Regions from separate parts of the Cellulomonas jepli genome, predicted to be linked through region 1. Evidence: riboswitches for the same ligand, from Rfam matches in the RefSeq annotation. Region 1 holds a riboswitch; each other region holds the start of a gene.
What was found. Region 1 has a riboswitch for cyclic di-GMP ahead of AB6N24_RS11010 (BldC family transcriptional regulator). Riboswitches for the same ligand answer to the same signal wherever they lie in the genome.
Positions count from the first base shown of each region.

Region 2: it holds a riboswitch for cyclic di-GMP, as region 1 does, so the genes downstream of both, AB6N24_RS01375 (right-handed parallel beta-helix repeat-containing protein) here and AB6N24_RS11010 (BldC family transcriptional regulator) in region 1, are expected to answer to the same signal.
Region 3: it holds a riboswitch for cyclic di-GMP, as region 1 does, so the genes downstream of both, AB6N24_RS20935 (PKD domain-containing protein) here and AB6N24_RS11010 (BldC family transcriptional regulator) in region 1, are expected to answer to the same signal.

Region 1 covers NZ_JBFTER010000039.1:7,595-11,265, forward strand. The annotation lists gene AB6N24_RS11005 (EAL domain-containing protein) at 1-1,312, opposite strand, end outside; cyclic di-GMP riboswitch class I at 1,862-1,936, shown strand; gene AB6N24_RS11010 (BldC family transcriptional regulator) at 1,995-2,183, shown strand; gene def (peptide deformylase) at 2,460-2,945, shown strand; gene AB6N24_RS11020 (DUF3145 domain-containing protein) at 3,217-3,671, shown strand, end outside.
Region 2 covers NZ_JBFTER010000003.1:44,473-48,143, forward strand. The annotation lists gene AB6N24_RS01365 (LysE/ArgO family amino acid transporter) at 92-706, shown strand; gene AB6N24_RS01370 (SGNH/GDSL hydrolase family protein) at 748-1,377, shown strand; cyclic di-GMP riboswitch class I at 1,709-1,783, shown strand; gene AB6N24_RS01375 (right-handed parallel beta-helix repeat-containing protein) at 1,798-2,766, shown strand; gene cysK (cysteine synthase A) at 3,315-3,671, shown strand, end outside.
Region 3 covers NZ_JBFTER010000130.1:7,659-11,329, forward strand. The annotation lists gene AB6N24_RS20935 (PKD domain-containing protein) at 1-1,634, opposite strand, end outside; cyclic di-GMP riboswitch class I at 1,648-1,722, opposite strand; gene pdhA (pyruvate dehydrogenase (acetyl-transferring) E1 component subunit alpha) at 2,137-3,276, shown strand; gene AB6N24_RS20945 (alpha-ketoacid dehydrogenase subunit beta) at 3,273-3,671, shown strand, end outside.

The DNA.
Region 1 (3,671 bases):
CGTCCGCGCGCAGCAGCGCCGCCGCGACGTCGGACCCCTCGAGCACGTGCTGCGCGAGGACGTGCGACTGCTGCACCGAGCCGTGGTTCTGCAGCCGCCACAGCGCCGCGGCGACCCGGCTCAGCGCAGTGGTGTGCGGGCTCGCGCCCGTCGCGGTCCCCGTGCTCATGAGCCGCTGCACGTGCTCGGTGAGCACCGAGGTGATCCGGTGCAGCGCGTCGTCGCCGGGCGCGGCCCCGCGCATCAGCGCGAGCAGACCGTCGAGGTCCGTCTCGGTGAGGTCGTCGCCGCGCTGCAGGAGGCGCTCGAGCTCGTCGGCGAGCGCGGCGGTCGCGTCGGGGGCGACGGTGCCCGGATGCCGCCCGGCGAGCAGGGTCGACAGGGTGCGGTGGAGGTCGCCCGGCTGCACGGGCACGCCGGCGAGCCGGGACGCGGGCGCGGGTCGGCTGGTGAGCACGTCGTCGCGGCACCCGCACGAGCCGCGGGGGACGACGACGGTGGCCGCGGCGACGTGGCTGCCCGCGGGCACGTGCTCGCCGCGCAGGGCGCGCATGACGAGCGAGCCGGCCAGCGCGCCCACCTCGTCGAACCGTTGGTGCACGCTCGACAGGCTCGGCGTCGCCCAGGCGCCGTGCTCGACGTTGTCGAAGGCGAGGACCGCGACGTCCTCGGGCACGCGCACGCCCGCGGCGGCGAGCCCGCGGACGAGCCCGATGGCGTTGTGCCCGGACGCGGTGACCACCGCGTCGGGCCGCTCGGGACGGGCGAGCAGCTCCCGGGCGGCGTCCACGCCCGCGGCCTCCGACCAGTCCCGCGCCACGACGAGCAGCTCCTCGCGCGGGATGAGCCCGTGCGCGGCGAGCGCGTCGCGGTACGCGACGTGGCGCTCCTGGTAGTCGTACTGCCGGAGGTCGCCGACGAAGCCGATCCGGGTGTGGCCGTGCGCGCGCAGGTGCTCGACGGCGGCGTGGATGCCGCCGTGGTTGTCGGGCAGCGCGACGGGCGCCTCGACGCCGTCGACCCGCTGGCTCGTGAGCACGACGGGCTTGCCGAGCACGAGCATCCGCTCGAGGAAGGCCGCGCTCGCGCTGAGGGCGATCGTGACGACCGCGTCGGCCTCGTCCCAGCCCACGGACAGCGCGGTCTCGCCGACGACCGTCTCGTCGAGCTCGGGCTGCTCCGGTGCGGTCTGGGCCACCACGACGCGACCGCCCTGCGCGGTGACCTCCCGCACCAGCCCCGCCAGGAGCTCACCGTGGTAGAACCCGCCGATGTGGCGCGCGAGCGCGAGGACGGTCCAGGTGTGCGGCACGTGACTCCTCCGGCTGCGAGCCACGTGTGGGCTCCTCGGGAGGACCATCGGCACCCGCCGCGGCGACTTGAGCGGAGAGCCGCAGGTCAGGGGCCGTGCGGAGCGACGTGACGGGCCACGGCGGGGGTCGCGCGGACCGGTCGTCGGGCGTCGGTGCGGTCGACGTCGGGTCACGTGTGGCGGTCGCAGCGGTCGGCACGCGTGACGCGCGTCTCGACGGCGCTCGGGTGCGGACAGCGTTCGGGCGCCTCACCCGCACAAGATGAGGCGCCCGTCACCCGCCGTGGTCACCTGGCGACCCGCCCCGCTCGCGCCTGGGCGTTGGGTCAAGGGTAGGACGAATCCGCCGGGAGGGCGAGGGATCGTCACGCACTCGTCTGCTGCGGCCCAACCGAAGCTCTCCCGGCGGTCAGGATGCACGGGCCGGCCGGGCATGTTATATGCGCCGTCGAAGCGCATCGATTCACCCGATCGGCCCCCAGGGTGGTTCGTTTCACCCTCGGGGGGTTGTTGCGAAGTTGTCCGGGTTCATGCATAGTTGAGGACGTCAGCGAGAAACGGCAAACCCGCCGCAAGGTGGGGACGCAAAGCCACGGGGCCTCAGGGGTCAGCCGAGCTACCGAACGACAGGAGAGTTGCCATCATGGCCATCACCACCCCCAACCGTTCCGAGTCCACCTCGATGCCGGGCGCTCTGCTCACCCCGGGTGAGGTCGCAGCGATGTTCCGGGTCGACCCGAAGACCGTCACGCGCTGGGCGCAGGCCGGCAAGCTCTCGGCGGTCCGGACGCTCGGTGGGCACCGCCGCTTCCACGAGAACGAGGTCCGCCAGCTCCTCACGGGCGTGCCGCAGCAGCGTTCCGACGTCTGAGGTCTCGGCCGCGCGTCACGCACAGCTTCTCGCCGAAAGGCCCGGGGAAATGTTCCCCGGGCCTTTTGTCGTGCACGTGTCCAATTCACGTGACCTCGGTCACTCGAATGGCGCAGCGCTTCTCTCCCGCCGCAGGTGCACCGGGGACGGCAGAGCCGAAGGGCGCGAGGGTGCCGGGCCGACGGCGGCGGGAGGCTCCCAGCGGGCCTGCGCGGTCCACACCTCCGACCGCTGGAGTGCCCGAGTCGGACAGCCCCGCATGAAACAATCGTGGGCATGGCGATGAGAGAGATCCGCACGGTCGGCGACCCGGTCCTGCGCACCCCCTGCGACCCGATCACGACCGTCGACGACCGGGTGCGCTCCCTCGTGACGGACCTGCTCGAGACCGTCGACCACGAGGGTCGGGCCGGCCTCGCCGCCAACCAGATCGGCGTCGGGCTCCGCGCCTTCTCGTGGAACATCGACGACGAGATCGGCTACGTGCTGAACCCCCGCATCGTGGAGCTGTCCGAGGACTACCAGGACGGCGACGAGGGCTGCCTGTCGGTGCCCGGCCTCTGGTACCCGACGAAGCGCGCCTGGTACGCCCGGGTCGTCGGCGAGGACCTCGACGGCAAGGAGGTCGTCGTCGAGGGCACCGAGCTCATGGCCCGCTGCCTGCAGCACGAGGTGGACCACCTCGACGGGTACCTCTACCTCGACCGGCTCGAACGGTCCGTGCGCAAGAAGGCGATGCGCGCGATCCGCGACCAGCTCTGACGCGGGTCCCCGCGCCGGAGCGGGGTGACGGCCACGACCGCGGGCCGGGTCTCGCCCCGCGGTCCCGGCGCGCGATCCCGACGTTTCAGGGCGAACCATGACCGATCGCCACCCGGACCGTTGCACGTCCGGGTGGCGGGGCCGGATTCGCTGGCGTCCGACCAGCCGGATCATGCATGCTGTCACCAGCACGCCGCGAGGCCGTGGTGCACTCCCGTCTGCGGGACGAGGTCGTTGGGGAAGACGAACCTCGAGCCGTCAGGAGGGCGACATGGCAGGTGCGATCACCCGCGGTGTACTTTTCGTGCACTCAGCGCCACGTGCGCTCTGCCCCCACATGGAGTGGGCGGCAGGCAACGTGCTGGGCACACGCGTGTCCCTGGACTGGACGCCGCAGCCTGCGGCGCCGGGGATGTACCGGGCGGAGCTGTCCTGGCAGGGTGCCCAGGGGACGGGCGCGCGCCTGGCCTCGGCGCTGCGCGGGTGGACCCACCTGCGCTACGAGGTGACCGAGGAGTCGAGCCACGGCACCGACGGCTCGCGCTGGAGCCACACGCCCGAGCTCGGCATCTTCCACGCCCAGACCGACGTGCACGGCAACGTCGTCGTGCCCGAGGACCGCATCCGTGCCGCCCTCGTGCACGCGGCGGACCCGGCACGCCTGCGCGCCGAGCTGGACCTCGCGCTCGGGCAGGCGTGGGACGACGAGCTCGAGCCGTTCCGCTA
Region 2 (3,671 bases), on a different contig from region 1:
TGCTAACGATCCATGCAGATCATTCGCTGGCCTGCACGTGCCCCGGTGCCTACCGTCGAGGCATGCCCTCCTCGCTCCCCCGGACCCGCCCGTGAACGGCGGCGCTCCCGCCGACGCGCTCGTCGGCCTCGTGACGGGCCTCGGCCTCATCGTGGCGATCGGCGCGCAGAACGCGTTCGTGCTCCGGCAGGGCCTGCGCCGCGAGCACGTGCTGGGCGTGGTGCTCGTCTGCGCGCTCGCCGACGCGGCGCTCGTGACCGCCGGCGTCGCCGGCCTCGGGCCGGTGCTCACCGCGCACGAGACCGTCATGACGGCCGTGCGGTACGGGGGCGCGGCGTTCCTCGGCTGGTTCGCGGTGAACGCGGCGCGCCGTGCGCTGCGGCCCGCGACGCTGCAGCCCGCCGCCGACGACGCCCCGGGCGGGCGTGCCCGCGTGCTGCTCACGTGCGCCGCCCTGACCTTCCTGAACCCGCACGTGTACCTCGACACCGTCGTGCTCCTCGGCTCGGTCGCGCACCAGCAGGACCGGCCGTGGGCCTTCGCCGCCGGGGCGGTCGCCGCGAGCATCGGCTGGTTCGTCACCCTCGGGTTCGGCGCGGGCCGGCTCGCCCCGCTCTTCGCCCGCCCGCGCGCCTGGCAGGTCCTCGACGGGCTCGTCGCGGTCGTGATGGCGGCGCTCGCGGTCTCGCTCGTGGTCGGCACCTGACCGGCTTGTCCGATCCGGGCCCCTGTGCTGCAGTTCGGGGCATGACGCTTCTCGAGGCGGGCGACCGCATCCTGCTGACCGGCGACTCGATCACCGACGGGGGGCGCGACCGCAGCGACCCGGCGAGCCTCGGGCACGGGTACGCGCTGCTCGTCGCCGCGCTCGCCGGCGCGCGCCGGCCCGACCTGGGCCTGACCTTCCTCAACCGCGGGATCGGCGGGGACACCGCGCGGCAGCTCCGCGACCGCTGGGAGGCCGACGCCCTCGCGCTCGAGCCGACCGTGATCTCGGTGCTCGTCGGGATCAACGACACGTGGCGCCGCTACGACTCGGGCCGCGCGACCTCCGTCGACGCGTACGAGGAGGACTACCGCGCGATGCTCGACTCGGCGCGCGAGCGCCTGGGGGCGCGCCTCGTCCTCGTCGAGCCGTTCGTCGTGCCCGTCGAGGAGGCACAGCACGGCTGGCGCGAGGACCTCGACCCGCGGATCGGGGTCGTCCGGCGGCTCGCCGCCGAGCTCCGCGCGACGCTCGTGCCGGCCGACGGGCTCTTCGCCGCGGCGGCCGTCCGCACCACGCCGGCCGCCTGGGCGTACGACGGCGTGCACCCCACGCCCGCCGGTCACGGCCTGCTCGCCGAGGCGTGGCTCGACGCCGTCGGGCTGGGCTGAGCGTCCTGCGCGTGCGCCCGGGCGCACGCACAGGACCACGCCCGCCACCCGTGCGGGTGCACCCGTCCGTGAATGCACCGATCGTGTTCGTAACCCGTCCCGGACGGACATCCCGGACGTGCCGCCGGGGCGCCCGCGCCGCACTCGGGAACTCGTCGAAAACAACGCCTTCTCACGCATTCCCACGCCCGTGACCTGCGGGATCGCCCTGATCCGCACCGGCTGTTATCACCGGCACCGAGGACCCGCCGCCCGGACGACGCTGTTTCACCCGCCTGCCAGGCGCTGTGACTCTTGTCGCGGGCAGCCGCGACCGCATACGGTCCTCCTGTCCACGAAAAGGCAAAGCTGCCGCGAGGCAGTGACGCAAAGCCATGGGACCCACGAGGTTCGCCAGGCTGCCGAACGACGGAGAATCCAGTGCTCAATGCAGTCCGCTCGACCTTCAGCGCGCCCACCGACAGCCTGTCGGAGCGCGCCCCGCAGCGCGCCCTCCGCCGCCGGGGCCGGGCCGTCGCCCTCGTCGCCGGCCTCAGCGTCGTCGCAGCGATCGCGTCAACGGCTCCCGCTGCCGGCGCCGGCGTCGCACCCGCCGCGCTCACCATCCCGACGCTGAGCAACGCGAGCGCCAGCACGACGGGCGTGCCGGCAGGCACGGTCCTGACCGTCATCACCGGCGACCTCGTGGTGAGCACGCCGGGCGCGGTCATCGACGCGGTCGACGTGCGGGGGTTCCTCAAGGTCACGGCACCGAACGTCACGATCAAGCGCTCGGTCGTCCGCGGCCGGCCGATCACCAGCAGCTTCGCCCTCGTCACGAACGGCGCGGGTCTCTACCCCTTCACGATCGAGGACAGCGAGCTCGTCGCGGCCGACGCGTCGCCGCACATCGCGGGCATCATCGGGCACAACTTCACGGTCCGCCGCACGGAGATCGCGAACGTCATCGACTCGGTGCACATCACGGGCTCGAACGTCCTCGTCGAGGACTCGTACATGCACAGCAACCTGTACTACGCCTCCGACCCGAACCACAAGGGCGGCGAGAGCCACGCCGACAGCATCCAGATCCAGGGCGGGTCGAACATCCGGATCCTGCGGAACAACATCCGCGGTGCGCAGGCCACGGCGATCCAGACGACGCAGGACCGTTCGCAGATCACGGGCCTGACGATCAAGGACAACCGGATCGGTGGCGGCAAGTGCACCATCAACATGGCTTACGGCAGCCGCCCGGCGAGCACCGGCGTGGTCATCCAGAACAACGTGTTCCGGCTCGACACGGGGTACACGCGCTGCGCGATCCTCGCTCCGACCGTCCACACGATCGCGAACGTCGACAACTACTTCACGGACGGCGCGGCGGTCAAGGTCCAGCGCAGCTTCTGACGTCCGCACGGCAGACGCACGCGAGCGGTGCGCGGGTTTCCCGCGCACCGCTCGCGTGCGTCGTCGGCGTCCCACGGCCCGTCGCCGTGCTGCGTCGCGGTCGTCCGCGCGGACGACGTCCCGCACCTCGGGCATGCTTTGCACCGCGGGGACGTTGTCGATAACGTCAGCGCGTCCATGACCGACCGGGAGGAGAGGTGACCGTGCTGCTCCGCGCGTGCGTCACCACCCTGGTCCTGTGCGACGCCGCGTGCGCCCGGCCCCACCGGGTCGCCGCCTGCTGTCGCTGTCACTAGAGCGCTGGCCGCTCCCGCTGCCCTCGCAGCGGGAGGCCCGCACGGGCACATCCCCCCGCGCCAGCGCTCGCCCCACGCGCCGCACCGGTGGTCCCCGGCGCTCGGCGGTCCCCGGCAGCGAGCCCCGCGCGCTGCTGCCCGGCCCGACGACGAGCCCACCGCGCGGCGCGCGACGCCGGAGCCCTCCCGGTCCCCCGCACCACCTCCCCCACCCCGCCACGCACCCCGTGGCCCCGCACAGACGAGGACGACATGGCCCGCATCTACGACGACGCGACGCAGCTCATCGGCAACACCCCGCTGGTCCGCATCAACAAGCTGACCGAGGGCGCCGGCGCCACGGTGGTCGGCAAGCTCGAGTTCTACAACCCCGCGAGCTCGGTCAAGGACCGCATCGGCGTCGCGATCATCGACGCCGCCGAGGCGTCCGGCGAGCTCCCCGCGGGCGGCACGATCGTCGAGGCCACCAGCGGCAACACCGGCATCGCGCTCGCGTTCGTCGGCGCGGCGCGCGGGTACAAGGTCGTCCTGACGATGCCCGAGACCATGTCGAAGGAGCGCCGGGCCCTGCTGCGCGCGTACGGCGCCGAGCTCATCCTCACCCCCGGC
Region 3 (3,671 bases), on a different contig from region 1:
ATCGGGTCGTCCCAGATCGAGTACCAGCGGTGCAGGTCGAGCTTGCGCCCGATGAGGCTCTCCAGGTCACGCATCGCCGTCTCGGTGTCCGGTGCGTCGCGCGTCCCCGCGAACGCGCCGAACAGCAGGCCCTGGTCCGGCGTGAGCTGCTGCGACGCGGTGAGGACCGGGGGTGTGGTCGGGGTCGGCGGGGGCGTGGCGCTCGGTGTGGGGGAAGGCGTGGGTGTGGGGGACGGCGCGACGGTCGGCGTCGGCGTGGGTGTGGGCGACGGCGAGGGAGTCGGGGCCACGGTCGGGCTCGCGGTCGGCCTCGGGGTGGCTGTCGGGTCTGTGGTGGCCGTGGGGCTCGCGGTCGGGCTCGGGCTCGCGGTCGGGCTCGGGTTGGCCGACGGGCTCGGGCTGGCTGTCGGGCTCGGGTTGGCGGACGGGCTGGGGCTGGCCGTCGGCGTCGCGGTCGTCGTGGGGCTCGTCGAGGGCTTCGGGGTCGTCGACGGCGTGGGTGTGGCGGAGGGCTTCGGCGTGGGGGTGGCCGAGGGGGTCGCGGTGGCCGTGGGGGTGGCTGAGGCGGTCGCGGTCGTCGTGGGGCTCGTCGAGGGCTTCGGGGTCGTCGACGGCGTGGGTGTGGCGGAGGGCTTCGGCGTCGGGGTGGCCGAGGCGGTCGCGGTGGCCGTGGGGGTGGCCGTGGGTGTGGCCGAGGGCTTCGGCGTGGCCGACGGCGTCGCCGACGGCTTCGGGGTGGCCGAGGGGGTAGGGGCGGCCGTCGGGGCGGCCGTGGGGGTGGCCGTCGCGGAGGGCGTCGGTGCGGGGGTCGCCGAGGCGGTCGTGGTGGGCGACGGCGCGGGCGTGGCGGAGCGCGTCGGCGTGGGTGTCGGGGTGGCCGTTGGTGTGGCCGACGGCGTCGGCGTGGCCGACGGCGTCGCCGACGGCTTCGGGGTCGGGGTGGGGCGCAGGACCGAGCTCGTCGGCGGGATCGCCCGGAGCACGTCCGCGGTCCGCGGGGTCACCCGGGCGCGGCCCTCGAGCGAGACCAGCGACGGGTCGGGGCCGCCGACCGGCCGGACCGTCTCGCGCACGAGGTCCGCGACGCGTGGCGCAGCAGCGGCGCTGGCGGTGGACGTCGTCGAGCCGGCGGTGATGGCCCGCGCCGCCGGTGCGGGCGAGGTCGGGACGGACGTCGCGGGCGCGAGCACCGCTCCTGCCGGCGTCCCCGTCGTCGAGCGTCCCGCCGTCGTCGGCCCCCAGGCCGGCGCCACCGTGCGGGGCAGCGGCGTGGTGTCGGCGGCTGCGCCGGGCACCTGCCCTCGGTCCCTCCCGTCGAGCGGCCCGTCGACCGCAGGCGCCACCTGGCCGCCGACGGTCGTCGTGCCCTGCCCGCCGACCGGTGCGGCGGTCCGCGGCGTCGGCCCCGTCGAGGGTGCTGCGGAGACGGCGCCACGGCCGTCCGTGCGCTCCGCCGCGGGTGCGGAGGTCAGTGCCGTCGCGACGAGGGCCGTCGTCAGCGCGAGCGTCGTGAGCGCGCGGAGCCCGCGCCGGGCCGGTGCCCGGCCGCTCGAGAGGAGGGCGACGCGGTCGGCCGGCCGGCGCCCGGGTGCGCGCGGTCGACGTGCCGGCGAGCCGGCTGGGCTGATGTGCACGTGTGCTCCGTGGTTCGGTGGCCTGGCTGACCGCGGGGGTCCCATGGCTTTGCGTCCCCGCCTCGCGACGGGTTTGCCTTTGTCGTCCGTGCCCGCGCGCCGGGTGCGGGTGCGCGGGTCCTGCGCCTGAGACATCGGCGCGTGCGGGCGTGTCGTGAGCGCGCCCGGGGGAGACGCACGTCTCGCGCGGGGTGAGATCGACGGTCTCGGGGGAGGGCGCTCCGGCATGCGGCGGGCCGCGGGCGACCCCACGACCCGTCGACCGGGCGCACGCCGTGGGTGGACGCACAAGAGGCGGGCGCGCGCTCCGGGTGTCCGGTGGCACGTGCCCGCCTCTTCGCTGTGCGGGCCGGTACCCCGGGGTGTGGGATACCGACAAACCGGCACGGCGACGGTTGTCGAGGGGTCCCCCGCCAACCTACGGTTACGTAGCCTACGCTGACGTAGGTTGCTACGACCAGCGCTCGTGCCCCCGTCTCGCCCCGCACGAAGGAGTCACCGCGTGAGCCCGAACGGCCCTCTGACGGATGACGGACTCGTCCAGCTGCTGACCCCCACCGGGGCGCGCGTCCACGACACGACCTACGACCCCCTCGTCGCGCACGTCACGCCCGAGGACCTGCGCGGGATGTACCGCGACATGGTCCTCGTCCGGCGGTTCGACTCCGAGGCGACCGCGCTGCAGCGCCAGGGCGAGCTCGGCCTGTGGGCCCAGAGCCTCGGCCAGGAGGCCGCGCAGGTCGGCTCCGGCCGCGCGCTGCGCCCGCAGGACTACGTCTTCCCGTCCTACCGCGAGCACGGTGTCGCGCACGTGCGGGGCCTCGACCTGACGGACATCCTGCGGCAGTTCCGGGGCATCGACCACGGCGGCTGGGACACCGAGGCGCACAACTTCCACCTGTACACGCTGGTGATCGGCTCGCACACGCTGCACGCGACCGGGTACGCGATGGGCGTGCAGCGCGACGGCGCGGTCGGCACCGGCGACCCCGAGCGCGACACCGCGGTCGTCACCTACTTCGGCGACGGTGCGACCGCGCAGGGCGACGTCAACGAGGCGCTCGTGTTCGCCGCCGTGAACAACGCCCCGCTCGTGCTGTTCTGCCAGAACAACCAGTGGGCCATCTCGGAGCCGACGACGCACCAGGCGCGCGTCCCGATCGCCGACCGCGGCAAGGGCTTCGGGGTGCCGAGCGTGCGGGTCGACGGCAACGACGTGCTCGCGTCGTACGCGGTGACCCTCCAGGCGCTCGAGCGTGCGCGGTCCGGCGGCGGGCCGACGCTCGTCGAGGCGTTCACGTACCGGATGGGCGCGCACACGACGTCCGACGACCCGACCCGGTACCGCTCGGCGGCCGAGGAGGAGTACTGGCGCCAGCGCGACCCGATCGACCGCCTGCGCCTGCACCTCACCGCGACCGACGAGCTGTCGCAGGACTTCCTCGACGCGGTCGACGCGGAGGCGGCGGCGCTGGGCGAGCGCGTCCGCGCGACGGTGCACGGGTTCACCGCACCGCCGACGTCCACGCTGTTCGAGCACGTGTACGCGACCCCGCACGCCGTCGTCGACGCCGAGCGTGCCTGGTTCGAGGGGTACGAGGCGTCGTTCGTGACCGGTGCGGCCGAGGGGAGCGCGCGATGAGCGCCGACGTCCAGAAGATCTCGCTCGCGAAGGCGATCAACGTCGGGCTGCGCCGGGCGCTCGAGCAGGACCCGAAGGTGCTGCTCATGGGTGAGGATATCGGGGCGCTCGGGGGCGTGTTCCGGGTGACCGACGGGCTGCAGAAGGACTTCGGCAAGGACCGGGTCGTCGACACCCCGCTCGCGGAGTCGGGCATCGTCGGCACCGCGATCGGCCTCGCGCTGCGCGGGTACCGCCCGGTGTGCGAGATCCAGTTCGACGGGTTCATCTTCCCGGCGTTCGACCAGATCACGACGCAGCTCGCCAAGATGCACTACCGCTCGCGCGGCCGGCTGAACCTGCCCGTCGTGATCCGCGTGCCCTACGGCGGCGGGATCGGCGCGATCGAGCACCAC